Regions from separate parts of the Pseudomonas sp. FP2254 genome, predicted to be linked through region 1. Evidence: riboswitches for the same ligand, from Rfam matches in the RefSeq annotation. Region 1 holds a riboswitch; each other region holds the start of a gene.
The links. A riboswitch is a leader RNA that binds a small molecule or an ion and turns the genes downstream of it on or off. The one in region 1 is predicted to bind cobalamin.
Positions count from the first base shown of each region.

Region 2: another riboswitch for cobalamin. It lies ahead of cobO (cob(I)yrinic acid a,c-diamide adenosyltransferase); the one in region 1 lies ahead of PSH94_RS16825 (ABC transporter substrate-binding protein).
Region 3: another riboswitch for cobalamin. It lies ahead of PSH94_RS11105 (CbtB domain-containing protein); the one in region 1 lies ahead of PSH94_RS16825 (ABC transporter substrate-binding protein).

Region 1 covers NZ_CP117444.1:3,663,086-3,667,457, reverse strand. The annotation lists gene PSH94_RS16835 (ABC transporter ATP-binding protein) at 1-359, opposite strand, end outside; gene PSH94_RS16830 (iron ABC transporter permease) at 356-1,360, opposite strand; gene PSH94_RS16825 (ABC transporter substrate-binding protein) at 1,369-2,379, opposite strand; cobalamin riboswitch at 2,497-2,691, opposite strand; gene PSH94_RS16820 (DNA/RNA non-specific endonuclease) at 2,728-3,657, opposite strand; gene PSH94_RS16815 (M4 family metallopeptidase) at 3,791-4,372, shown strand, end outside.
Region 2 covers NZ_CP117444.1:3,936,036-3,940,407, forward strand. The annotation lists gene bluB (5,6-dimethylbenzimidazole synthase) at 1-278, opposite strand, end outside; gene PSH94_RS18030 (cobyrinate a,c-diamide synthase) at 275-1,624, opposite strand; gene cobO (cob(I)yrinic acid a,c-diamide adenosyltransferase) at 1,621-2,232, opposite strand; cobalamin riboswitch at 2,311-2,565, opposite strand; gene PSH94_RS18040 (sorbosone dehydrogenase family protein) at 2,665-3,978, shown strand; gene PSH94_RS18045 (C40 family peptidase) at 4,026-4,372, opposite strand, start outside.
Region 3 covers NZ_CP117444.1:2,410,649-2,415,020, reverse strand. The annotation lists gene cobN (cobaltochelatase subunit CobN) at 1-116, opposite strand, end outside; gene cobW (cobalamin biosynthesis protein CobW) at 120-1,181, opposite strand; cobalamin riboswitch at 1,272-1,471, opposite strand; cobalamin riboswitch at 1,514-1,731, shown strand; gene PSH94_RS11105 (CbtB domain-containing protein) at 1,829-2,017, shown strand; gene PSH94_RS11100 (CbtA family protein) at 2,029-2,721, shown strand; gene PSH94_RS11095 (cobalamin biosynthesis protein) at 2,718-3,110, shown strand; gene cobM (precorrin-4 C(11)-methyltransferase) at 3,181-3,927, shown strand; gene nfuA (Fe-S biogenesis protein NfuA) at 4,268-4,372, opposite strand, start outside.

The DNA.
Region 1 (4,372 bases):
ACGATGGCGTCGTCCTCGGCGGCCCACGGGCTCAGCGCCGACAGCCAGGGCGTGCGGCCCAGGGCCACGGCGTCGAACACGCGAATGGCGTCGTCGGTGTCGGCCTGCTGTTCCACCACCGCCAGTTGCTGGGCGATGGCGCGGCGCGACAGGTCGCCCAGGCGCTGTTCGCCCAAGCGTACTTCGCCCCTGGACGGCGTGCGCAGGCCGGCGAGCAATTTGAGCAGGGTGGACTTGCCGGAGCCGTTCGGGCCGACGATGCCCAGGGTTTCACCCAAAGCCACCTGCAGATCGATCCCGCGCAGCAGCTCGGCGTCACGCACCTTGAAGCCCAGCGCCGTGCAGCTCAACACCGTCATCGCGCGTTCCTCCGGCCGACCAGGATCAGCGCAAACACCGGCGCACCCACCAGCGCCGTGACCACGCCGACCGGAATCACCTGGCCTTTGATCAAGGTGCGCGACAGCACATCGGCGGCGATCAGAAACAACGCGCCGCCCAACGCACTGGCTGGCAGCAGGCGCGAGTGTCCGGTGCCGAGCAGCAGGCGCACGGCGTGGGGGATCACCAGGCCGACAAAGCCGATGGAACCCACAATCGACACCATCACCGCCGTGACCAGCGCCGCGCAGCCCACCAGCACGATCTGCACCCGCCGCACCGGGATGCCCAGGGACGCCGCCGAGTCGCTGCCGAAGGTGAACGCATCCAGCGCGCGACGATGCCACAGGCACACCGCCAACCCCAGCAGCGCGACCGGCACCGCCAGCCACACCGACGGCCAGCGCACGCCGCTGAGGTTGCCCAGCAGCCAGAACAGAATGCCGCGCGCCTGTTCGGAACTGGCCGATTTGGTGATCAGGTACGCGGTAAGGGCATTGAACAGCTGCGAGCCGGCAATGCCCGCGAGGATGATCTGGCCGGTGCCGCTGGACGAACCGCTGGCGCGCGCAAGCAGAATCACCAGGGCAAATGCCGCCATCGCGCCGACGAATGCGCCGGCCGAGAGCGACACCAGTCCACCGCCCACGCCCATCAGCGCCACCAGCACCGCGCCGGTCGAGGCGCCGGCGCTGATGCCCAGCAAGTACGGGTCGGCCAACGGATTACGCAGCAGCGATTGCAGGATCACCCCGCACGTGGCCAGCCCCGCACCACAGGCGGCGGCGACCAGGGCGCGGGTCAGGCGGTAGTTCCACACCACGCCTTCATCAATGGGGTCGAGCACATAACCGGCGTGCCACAGTTTGTTGGCGAGCACCTGCAACACCACCTGGGGTTCGATGGCGGTTTCGCCGATGGCTACCCCGGCGAGTACCGCAGCGAGCAGCAGCGCCAGGGCGAGGAGGGTGCGCAGCAGGCTGGCAGTCATTGCGGCAGGTCGTAGCCGTCGATGGCGCCGGCCAGCTGTTCCAGGCCATCGAAGGTGCGTACGCTGGCCTGCAAGGCCAGGGCGTCGAGGATGATAATGCGGTTATGTTTGACCGCGTCCATGTTGCGCGTGACCGGGTCGCTGCGCAGGAAAGCGAGTTTCTTTTCATGGTCGTCGGCGGGGTAGCGACGGCGGTCCATGCGGGCGATCACCAGAAAGGTCGGGTTGGCCTTGGCGATGGTTTCCCAGCCGACGGCGGGCCACTCTTCGTCGGACTGCACCACGTTGCGCAGGCCCAAGGTTTGCAGCATGAACTCGGGCACGCCCTTGTGCCCGGCCACGTACGGGTCGCTGGCCATCTCGGAACTGGAGAACCACACCAGCGCGCTGGCCTGCTTGAGGCCCTTGCCCTGGGCCGTGGCGACGGCCTTGGCCAGGCGCGCCTTGAGGCTGTCGTTCAGTTGCTGGCCACGGTCTTGGACGTCGAAGATGGCCGCCAATTGGCTGATGCTTTTGTAAATGGTGTCGATGCGAAACGGCTCCAGCCGCGTGCCGTCAGCGCCCACCAGGTTGTCCTTGCCTTCGCAGTCGGAGGGCAGCAGGTAAGTCGGGATGTTCAGCTCATGAAACTGTTCGCGGGTGCCCACCACGCCCTGGGGGCCGACCACCCATTCCAGCTCGGCGGCCACCAGTTGCGGACGCTTGGCGATCACCGCCTCGAAGCTCGGTTCGTTATTGGCCAGGCGCTCGATGGTGTCGTTCTGCGCCTTGAACTGCGGCAGCACCGGGTTGAACCACAGCGACGTGCCGACCACCTTGTCGCCCACACCGAGGGTGTAAAGCATCTCGGTGGCGGTCTGGCCGATGGTCACGCTGCGCGCGGGCGCCTGGGCAAAGGTCAGCGTGCTGCCGCAGTTCTGCACCGTCAGCGGGTAGTGAGTGGGCGCGGCGTGAGCCAGGGTGGCCAGGCCGAAGCCGGCGAGCAGGGCGGTAGCGCGTGGCAGCATGGGGCGTTCTCCGTGTGGACCGTACGTGCAACGGGGGAGGTACGCTCATGGAAACACGCCCTTGAACACCGGCGCCAAGGGCCGGGCAAGGAGGTCCTTCCCGGACACCCCGCCGGTTAGTGATCTTGCTGGGCCGGCAGGTCTCCTGACTGATGCGTCATCGCCACGCTCCAGCCTTCCCGGACGCGTCCAGTGGCAGTGGGGAGCAGGCTCGGCACCTACAGTTGCGGGGGCAGTTCCGATTGGCGCGGGTGTACCGCGCTTCGGATTCCCTATTAGTCCCGTTCGGGAACCGGCGCGGTATGGTAGTCGATCAGGGCGAGGCGATATAGCCCGAAGAGCGCCCGGTCACAGACGAATGTCCTGCGGGCCGCGGATCAACGTCTCGATTCGCGTGCCGGTGGCGCGCTCTTCGTTGCTGAAACCGTCATAGTCGGCCAGGTTGGCGAAGCGGATACCGGTCAGTTGTTCGATCTGGATCACACTGCGTCGGTAGGTGCGCAGTGGGCCGAACACCAGATCGAGCTGCCCCAGCTCACGGCTTTGGTCGATCATGTAGGCGCTGGCGGAAGGCTTGCCGTCGTCGCCCAGATAGGCCACCACTTTCCAGAAGGCCTTGGGGATTTTAACGCCACGGTAGACGCGGTCGTCGTCGGCGAACAACGGGCCGGTGAATACTGTCGCCCGGGCTTTCCAGCGCTGGGTGTTGTCCAGGATGTAGTCCTCCAGTTCCAGCCAGGTCTTCTGGTTGAAGCCGCTCATTTGCGGTGAGCAGTTGGTGAAATGGAAGGTGTCGAAATTGGCCGTGTTCGCCTCGTCGCCCCAATTGGGGTCCTGGCGCCGCACCAGGTGGCCACGGTCCAGGCCGTTGCCGGCATAAAGGTCTTCGCCGATCTGCGCGGCGATCGGCAGGCGGCCATCGTAGGCCCAGGTATCGTTGCTGCGCACGATATCCACATGGTGTTCGCCGTCGATATTGACGCCCACATAAAGTGCCAGTCGCCGCGAGCGCGACAGGGTGATCGAAAAATGCGTGTAGTCCAGGCGCCCGGGCTGCACGTCGTCGGCGATTGAATCGTCGACCGTGGGCCACGGCACCGCGAAGCTGCTGAGAAAGTCCTCGGCATAACCGCGACGGTCCTTGAAGTCTTTGGCGGCGGTGACACGCGCGGTCGCGGCCCTGGCCTCAAGGAGGCTCGGGCCGGGCGCGACCAGTGGGCGCAGGTCGGCGAGGCGTGGGCGGTGTGACAGGTCGATTGTGGCTTTACGTGCGGGCATGAGCGATTCCTTGCGGGCCTTGGGTAAATACTACTGCAACACAGATTCATGACAATTTGGGCCAGGCAGTGTCCGCAAGGCTATGCTGGAACGGTCAACCGGATATTCACCACACGCCTTATGGAGCAAGCCTATGTGTGTTCACCCTAGCCGCAATCCGATTTTCTGCCTGATCCCGCCGTACATGCTCGACCAGATCGCACGCCACGGCGATAAAGCGCAACGGGAAAATGCCCTGCGCACGCGTGCCAAGGACAGCACATTCCGTTCGCTGCGCATGCTTGCAGTGCCTGCCAAAGGCCCGGCGCACATGGCGCTGGCCATGGGCGCGGGTAAAAGGCGGTCGATCTACACCGCCGAAGGCTCCGATAGCCTGCCGGGCAAGCTGGTCCGAGGCGAAGGGCAGCCCGCCAGTGGCGATGCGGCCGTGGACGAAGCCTACGACGGCCTGGGCGCCACCTTCGATTTTTTCGATGAGGTATTCGACCGCAATTCCATCGATGACGCCGGCATGGCCCTGGACGCCACGGTTCACTTTGGCAAGGATTACAACAACGCATTCTGGAATTCGGCCCAGATGGTATTTGGCGATGGCGACCAGCAGTTGTTCAACCGCTTCACCGTGGCGCTCGATGTGATTGGTCATGAGCTGGCCCATGGTGTCACCGAAGATGAAGCCAAGTTGATGTACTTCAATCAATCCGGTGCGTTGAAC
Region 2 (4,372 bases), 270 kb from region 1:
ATGAACTCGTCAGAACGCTCGCCGAGCGCTTCGGCGGTGCGCACGCGTTCTTCCTCCACCAATTGTTGAATCTGCCCACGCAACACGCGGTCGCTGATGCGGATAAAACGCCACGGCTGCATCAGGCCGACACTCGGCGCCTGGTGCGCGGCCTGGAGCAGGCGCTGCAGCAATTGGGGAGCGACGGTGCCACCGGTGAAGTGGCGCATGTCGCGGCGCTCAGCGATGGCGCGGTAGACGGCGTCGCGGTCGGCCTGGGGGAAAGCGTTGTCGGTCATGACCCTATCGGGGGCAAGCCCCCTCCCACAGTGGAGGGGGTTTCAGCCAGGTCCGGGGCAAACAAGGCGGCGACCGCCGTCGGATTCGACGGGAAATAGAAGTGTACGTAAGAGGCAGTCATCCGCCCCTGTCGGAAGACTGCCTCGGCACCGCGCCCACCGTTCGGGCTTTGGCCACGGGCAATCGGCTGCCACTCCGTGCTGGTCAGGGAATGATGGTAGGTATGGCCACGCAGTACGCCTTCGGGCAATTCGACGCTTTGCAGGGCCAGGGCGGCGAGTTTTTTCTGCATGACGGCATCGCCCTGCAGCAGGCCGACCAGTTCGGCTCGATTGCCGTCGACATCGGTGAGCGAGTCCAGCAGATACAACATGCCGCCGCACTCGGCGAGCAACGGTTTGCCGGCCGCGTGGTGGGCGCGGATCGCGGCCAGCATCGGGGTGTTTTGCGCCAGGGCCTGATGATGCAGCTCCGGGTAACCGCCGGGCAGGTAGAGACTGTCGGCGTCGGGCAGTGCGCGGTCGTGGATCGGCGAGAAGAAGTGCAACACGGCGCCCATCGCCCGTAGGAGGTCGAGGCTGGCGCCGTAGGTAAACGCGAAAGCTTCGTCGCGGGCCACGGCGATGCGCACACCGGCCAGCAACGGCTCGGCTTCCACGATCGTCGGCGCGGCGAAAGTGACCGGCGGCGGCACCGCGACTTCGCAACTGCTGCCCAGGGCTTGGGCGGCAGCGTCCAGGCGCAGGTCGAGGTCATTCAGTTCGCTGGCCTGCACCAGCCCCAGGTGACGGCTGGGCAGCTCGATCCCGGTTTCGCGGGACAGCGCGCCGTACCAGCGCAGGCCTTCGGTAAGGCTGCCTTCGAGCAGTTGCGCATGGCGCAGGGTGCCGACACGGTTGGCCAGCACCCCGGCGAACGGCAGGTCCGGCTGGTAGCGCGCCAGGCCCAGGGCCAGGGCGCCGAAGGTCTGGGCCATGGCGGTGCCGTCGATCACACCCAGCACCGGCACGCCGAAATGCCGGGCCAGGTCGGCGCTCGAAGGTGTGCCGTCGAACAGGCCCATCACGCCTTCGATCAGGATCAAGTCGGCCTCGCCGGCGGCTTCCCACAGCAGACGGCGACTTTCCTGCTCGCCCACCATCCACATGTCCAATTGGTACACCGGCGCACCGCTGGCGCGCTCGTGGATCATCGGGTCCAGGAAGTCCGGGCCGCATTTGAACACGCGCACCTTGCGCCCCAGGTTGCGATGCAAACGGGCCAGCGCGGCGGTGACCGTGGTTTTGCCCTGGCCGGACGCCGGTGCGGCGATCAGAACCGCCGGGCAATGACGGGGCTGATTCAAAGTTCGACGCCTTTCTGTGCCTTGATACCGGCCTGGAAGGCATGTTTGAGCATGCCCATTTCGGTGACGGTGTCGCCCATCTCGATCATTTCGGGCTTGGCGCCACGGCCGGTGACCACCACGTGCTGCATCGGAGGGCGGGCTTGCAGGTCACTGAGCACTTGGTCCAGGTCGAGATAACCGTGCTTGAGGGCGATGTTCAGTTCGTCCAGCACCACCAGGCCGATGGCAGGGTCTTGCAGCATCGCGCGGGACACGGCCCAAGCGGCCTCGGCGGCGGCGATGTCGCGTTGGCGGTCCTGGGTTTCCCAGGTGAAGCCTTCGCCCATGACGTGAAAGCGCACTTGTTCGGGGAAGCGTCGGAAGAACAACTCTTCGCCTGTGCTGTGGCGGCCCTTGATGAACTGCACCACGCCGCATTGCATGCCGTGGCCCATGGCCCGGGCCAGCATGCCGAAGGCCGAGCTGCTCTTGCCTTTGCCATTGCCGGTCAGTACCAGCAGCAAACCGCACTGATTGGGGGAATTGGCGATGCGCTCGTCGATCACGGCTTTTTTGCGCAGCATGCGCGCCAGGTGGCGTTCGTCGCGGTCGGGGGAATCGGTCATGGCAGCTCTCCGTTGGGGCTGGACAAAAACGGCGGGCAGGAAAAAACACAATCAGACAGCCAAGCATCGCCCACCGTGATGCTGTTGAATGGTCCAGGCCGGTCTCCGGGCTCATAAGTGGCCGTACCCTGGCGAACCAGGAGCGGACCCACGCTGCGCCTTCCCATATCGCACGCGATACAGTGGCCAAAGGCAGCGTCTTGACTCATTTACCGTTGCGGGGGCAGCGCCGGAATTGCGGCAGCACTGTGTATAAGTGCGCTCACTCACCGGCTTCCCTGTTTCACTCCGTCGACCCTTGGGTCACAGAGCACCTGAAACAAGCCGCGAAGGTTAGTGGGTTGGGGGTGGAGCGTCAATTAAAGCCGGCCTTGTACTTGAACCATCGTACCCGCGCCCTCCTCTATCCCTACAGGTATCAAGGAGAACACCATGCGTAAAACCAGACTCGCCTTACTGATCATGCTCGCCGGCACTCTTGCCGCCTGTGGCGAAAGCTCCACGTTGCAGATCAGCGACGGCACCGGGCCATCGCCTAAGCTGCCGGAACCGAACAAGACGCTGATCCCCACCGTCAATATCGCCCCTGCCATCGGCTGGCCCGAGGGCGTCCAGCCCACCGCAGCACCCGGCCTGCAGGTGAGTGCTTTTGCCGAAGGCCTGGACCACCCGCGCTGGCTGTACGTATTGCCCAATGGCGACGTGCTGGTAGCTGAAACCAATGCACCGCCCAAGCCGGACGATTCGAAGGGTGTGCGTGGCTGGGTAATGGAAAAAGTCATGAGTCGCGCAGGCGCCGGTGTACCCAGCCCGAACCGCATCACCCTGCTGCGCGATGCCGACCACGACGGCGTGGCCGAAACCCGTACGGTGTTCCTGGAGAACCTCAATTCGCCGTTCGGCATGACGCTGGTGGGCAATGACTTGTACGTGGCCGACTCGGACAAACTGCTGCGTTTCCCCTACCAGCCAGGTGAAACCGCGATCAAGCAAGCCGGCACTAAAGTCGTGGACCTGCCGGGCGGCCCGCTGAATCACCATTGGACGAAAAACGTGGTGGCCAGCAAGGATGGCAACCAGTTGTATGTGAGTGTGGGCTCCAACAGCAACGTCGGCGAAAACGGCCTGGAGGCCGAACAGGGCCGCGCCGCGATCTGGGAAGTCGACCGCGCCAGCGGCCAGCACCGCCTCTTCGCCTCAGGCTTGCGCAACCCCAACGGCATGGCGTGGGAACCCCAGAGCGGCAAGTTGTGGACCGCAGTGAATGAGCGCGACGAAATTGGCAGCGACCTGGTGCCGGACTACATCACCTCGGTCAAGGACGGCGCTTTCTATGGCTGGCCTTTCAGCTACTACGGCCAGCACGTGGACGAACGCGTCACGCCGCAGAACCCGGATCTGGTGGCCAAGGCCATCGCCCCGGATTACGCGGTAGGGCCACATACCGCCTCTCTGGGCCTGACCTTCGCCGACGGCAGCAAGTTGCCAGCCGCCTACAGCAACGGCGCCTTTATCGGCCAGCACGGCTCGTGGAACCGCAAACCCCACAGCGGCTACAAAGTGATCTTCGTGCCATTCGAGGGCGGCCAGCCCAAAGGGCAACCGCTGGATGTACTGACCGGCTTCCTCGATAAAGATGAGAAAGCCATGGGCCGGCCGGTGGGCGTGGTGATTGATCGGCAAGGCGATTTGCTGGTGGCCGATGATGCCGGGAATAAGGTGTGGCGGGTGTCGGCCGCTCGATAGGCGCTGTGAAAAACTGTGGGAGGGCGTTGCACCCTCCCACAGCGGATTCAGGGATTGCGCGCCAAATGCTCAGCCGGCAATACGCGTTTGGCACTCAAGTAAGCATTCTGCCAATACGCCTTGGACAAGGTGTCCAGCTTTACCGTGCCGCCGGTTTGCGGGGCGTGCACAAAGCGGCCCTCGCCCACGTAGATGCCGGCATGGCTGACTTGGGAGCCTGCGCCGGTGGCAAAGAACAACAGATCACCGGTCTGCAGGTTCTGCGCGCTGACGTCCTGCGCACGCATGCCGATCAGCTCTCGGGTAGTGCGAGGCAGGGAAATGCCGGCGGCGTCGCGGAACACGAAGCCGATCAGGCCGCTGCAATCAAAGCCTGAATCGGGCGTGTTGCCGC
Region 3 (4,372 bases), 1.3 Mb from region 1:
AGCGCCAGGCTGGAATCGCCGCTGCACAGGACCACCAGCTCGGCGGGCGTTTGGCCAAGGTCGGCGATATTGTCGTCCGCGACGAAACCACCGGGCTGAGTCCTGAGCAGGTGCATGGGTTAAACGCTGAGCGCGGCGCGCAGGTGCGCTTCAAGGCCCGCCGCGTCCAGGTCCTGACCGATCAGCACCAGGCGCGTGATGCGCGGTTCGTCGGCTGTCCAGGCGCGATCGAAATGCTTGTCGAAACGCGTACCCACGCCTTGGATCAACAGGCGCATCGGTTTGTTGGGAATGGCGGCAAAGCCTTTGACGCGCAGGATGCCGTGTTGCACCACCAGTTGCGTCAAGGCATCGAGCAGCAGCGCTTCGTCGGCCTGGGGCAGATCGATGGAGATGGAGTCGAACGCGTCGTGATCATGATCGTCTTCACCGTCGTGGTGGTGATCGTGATGGCTGTGACGGGCGTCGATGTGTTCCTCGGAGCCTGCGCCCAGACCGATCAGCACCTCCAAAGGCAGGCGACCGCTGCTGGCTTCGACAATCTTCACCGCCGGCGGCAGTTCTTCGGCGACTTCCAGGCGCACACGGGCCAGGTCATCGGGACTGATCAGGTCACATTTATTGAGGATCACCAGGTCGGCGCTGGCCAGTTGGTCGGCGAACAGTTCGTGCAGCGGCGATTCGTGGTCCAGGTTCGGGTCGAGCTTGCGCTGGGCGTCGACCTGATCCGGGAACGCGGCAAAAGTGCCGGCGGCCACGGCCGGGCTGTCGACCACGGTGATGACCGCATCCACCGTGCAGGCGCTGCGGATTTCCGGCCACTGGAAGGCCTGGACCAAGGGTTTTGGCAGGGCCAGGCCCGAGGTTTCGATCAGGATATGGTCGAGGTCGCCGCGACGGGCAACCAGTTCGCGCATCACCGGGAAGAATTCTTCCTGCACCGTGCAGCACAGGCAGCCGTTGGCCAGCTCGTACACGCGGCCGTTGGCTTCTTCTTCGGTGCAACCGATGGAGCACTGTTTGAGGATCTCGCCGTCGATGCCCAGCTCGCCGAACTCGTTGACGATCACCGCAATGCGACGGCCCTGGGCGTTGTCGAGCATATGGCGCAGCAAGGTCGTTTTGCCCGAGCCGAGAAAGCCGGTAACGATGGTGACGGGGAGTTTGGCCAGTGTTTTCATCGGATGCCCTTGGGGGCGGGCAGACGGGACGATGGCCCTGCGCAGGCGCGCAGCAGCAGATTTCGTCACCGGATCACCCCGCCCGGTTGAATTGAAAATCGGTGCCGAGGCAGGTCTCCTGGCTTGGGGCGTGCAGGTCTTGCGACCGGCGCCGACTGCGCCTTCCCGCCTGATGGCAGTGGCATGGCAGTCAACTGAACCCTTCACAGTTGCGGGGGCAGCCGCGGCTTTGACCGCGTTCCCTTCTTAGCTTCGGCCTGGGCCGAAGAACCTCGAGGGTGCAAGGCTACAGGGGCTGGTCGCATTTGACTACCGTCCGCCACCCATGCTCTCCTACACATCTTGTTTCGGGTGCCCTTCACAGGGTGAAACGGGAAACCGGTGATTCGCCAGGTTGATGCCTGCGTGAAAAGTCCGGTGCTGCCCCCGCAACGGTAAGCGAGCGAAGCGTCACGGCCACTGTGCTTGAGCATGGGAAGGCGACGCTTTAAGGGTTCCTGGCAGAGCCCCCTCGCAAGCCCGGAGACCGGCCCGAAAAAATCAGATAACAAACCCGCGGTGGGCGGGCGCTGTTTAAACCTTGCGAGCCCGGCTCGCGGGGTTTTCATGCGCACGTCTCCACCCCAGACACTTGAAAGGGACGCGCCATGTCGATCATCAGCAGCACCTCGCCCGCCGTCAGCGGCACCACTACCCTGAGCCAACGCCTGACCGCCGCCATCGGTGCGTCGATCCTTGGCGCATGCCTGGTGTATTTCGCCGGTTTCTCGCACATCGAGGCGGTGCACAACGCCGCCCACGATACCCGCCACAGCGCCGCGTTCCCGTGCCACTGAGGCCTGCCGAGATGATCAAGCGTATTGCGCAAACCGCGGGGTTCACCGGCCTGCTGGCCGCCTTGCTGCTGACCCTGCTGCAAAGCTTCTGGGTGGCACCGCTGATTTTGCAGGCTGAGACTTTCGAGCAGGCACCGGCAGCCCATGAACACGCCGCCGGCACCGCCGCGCACACCCACGACGCCGAAGCCTGGGAGCCGGAAGACGGCTGGCAGCGCGTGCTGTCGACCACCGCCGGCAACTTGGTGGTGGCCGTCGGTTTTGCCTTGATGCTGGCCGGTCTCTACACCCTGCGGGCCCCGACGCGCACCGCCCAGGGCCTGCTGTGGGGCCTGGCCGGTTACGCAACCTTCGTGCTGGCGCCGACCCTGGGCCTGCCGCCGGAACTGCCGGGCACCGCAGCGGCTGACCTGGCGCTGCGCCAGACCTGGTGGATCGGCACCGCCGCGTCCACTGCGGTCGGCATCGCCTTGCTGGTGTTCGGTCGCAATGTGCTGCTCAAAGTCCTGGGCGTGGCGATCCTGGCGGTGCCCCATGTGATTGGCGCGCCACAGCCGGCCGTGCATTCGATGCTGGCGCCGCAGGCGCTGGAAGCGCAGTTCAAGATCGCCTCGCAGCTGACCAACATGGTGTTCTGGCTGGCCCTGGGCCTGATCAGCGCGTGGTGGTTCCGTCGCCATGGCGACAGTCATTACGCGGCATGACCCTCGTCGCCGGCCTGGGCTGCCAGCGAGGTTGCGAGGTGCACACTCTGTTGGCGTTGCTGGATGCGGCATTGGTCGAAGCAGGCGTCGAGCGCCGCCAGCTCGCCGCACTGGCGAGTATCGATCTGAAACAGGCCGAACCAGGGCTGCTGGCGTTGGCCGCAGCCTTGAACCTGCCCTTGTTGGACTTTAACGCCCGACATCTGGCGGCGTATGAAGGGCGCCTGAGCCACAAATCTCTTGTGGCTTTTGCCCATACCGGCTGTTACGGCATTGCCGAGAGCGCCGCGCTGGCGGCGGCCGAACAGATCAGCGGCGCCCCTGCCAGGCTGCTGATCACCCGCCGCAAAAATGCCCACGCCACCGTGGCATTGGCCTGCACGGGTTAAAAACCCGATAATCGCCCTCCCCGATCATGAGTAATCTTCATGCTCGCCCGTTTTTTCACAGGAACGCTCCATGACCGTCTACTTTATCGGCGCCGGCCCCGGCGATCCGGAATTGATCACCGTCAAGGGCCAGCGATTGATCCGCAGTTGCCCGGTGATCATCTATGCCGGCTCGCTGGTGCCGGCCGCGGTGCTGGAGGGGCATCAGGCCTCACAGGTGGTCAACAGCGCTGAGCTGCACTTGGAACAGATCGTCGAACTGATCAAGACCGCCCACGCCAAAGGCTTCGATGTGGCGCGGGTACATTCCGGCGACCCCAGCCTGTATGGGGCAATTGGCGAGCAGATTCGCTGCTTGCGTGAGCTGGGCATCCCGTTCCAGATCGTCCCCGGTGTCACCGCCGTTGCCGCTTGCGCGGCCTTGCTGGAAGCCGAACTGACCCTGCCGGATATCGCCCAGAGCGTGATTCTGACGCGCTATGCCGGCAAGACCCGCATGCCTGCCGGCGAGGAGTTCGCCAGCCTGGCGCAACATGGCACCACCATGGCGATTCACCTGGGGGTCAACCATCTGGAAAAGATCGTCGCTGAACTGCTGCCGCATTACGGCGCGGATTGCCCGATCGCCGTGGTGCATCGCGCGACCTGGCCGGATCAGGATTGGGCGGTGGGCACGCTGGCGGATATCACCGAGAAAGTCGCCGCCAAAGGTTTTCGGCGCACGGCGTTGATTGTGGTGGGCCGGGTGCTGGCCAGTGACGGTTTCAGTGAATCTTCGTTGTATCGGGCCGGGCATGCGCACCTTTATCGACCTTGATAAATAACTTTATCAACTGGATATAAGCTTTTGATTTAATTTATTTTTATAGGGGTGTATCAGTGGGCGGCTTGGTTGCTGATCCGGCGCTATCGGGGGCAAGCCCCCTCCCACATGAAGCAACCTCGCAGCGTCCAGTGAACGCGATTAACTGTGGGAGGGGGCTTGCCCCCGATGAGGACCTTGAGTAAACGAATATCGACGCTGACTCGCCAGAATCCCAGGCAAGCCTTCGCACTACCTGATCCAAATTATGAGATATATAGCGTAACCACCTGAATTTAAAACATAAAAAAACGGCGCTCACGGGGCGCCGTTTTTTTTGCAGTGAACACCTTACTCAGTAGTAGGCGTTTTCTTTCTGCGTGTGGTCAGTCACGTCACGTACGCCCTTGAGCTCCGGAATGCGCTCAAGCAAGGTGCGCTCGATGCCTTCCTTCAAGGT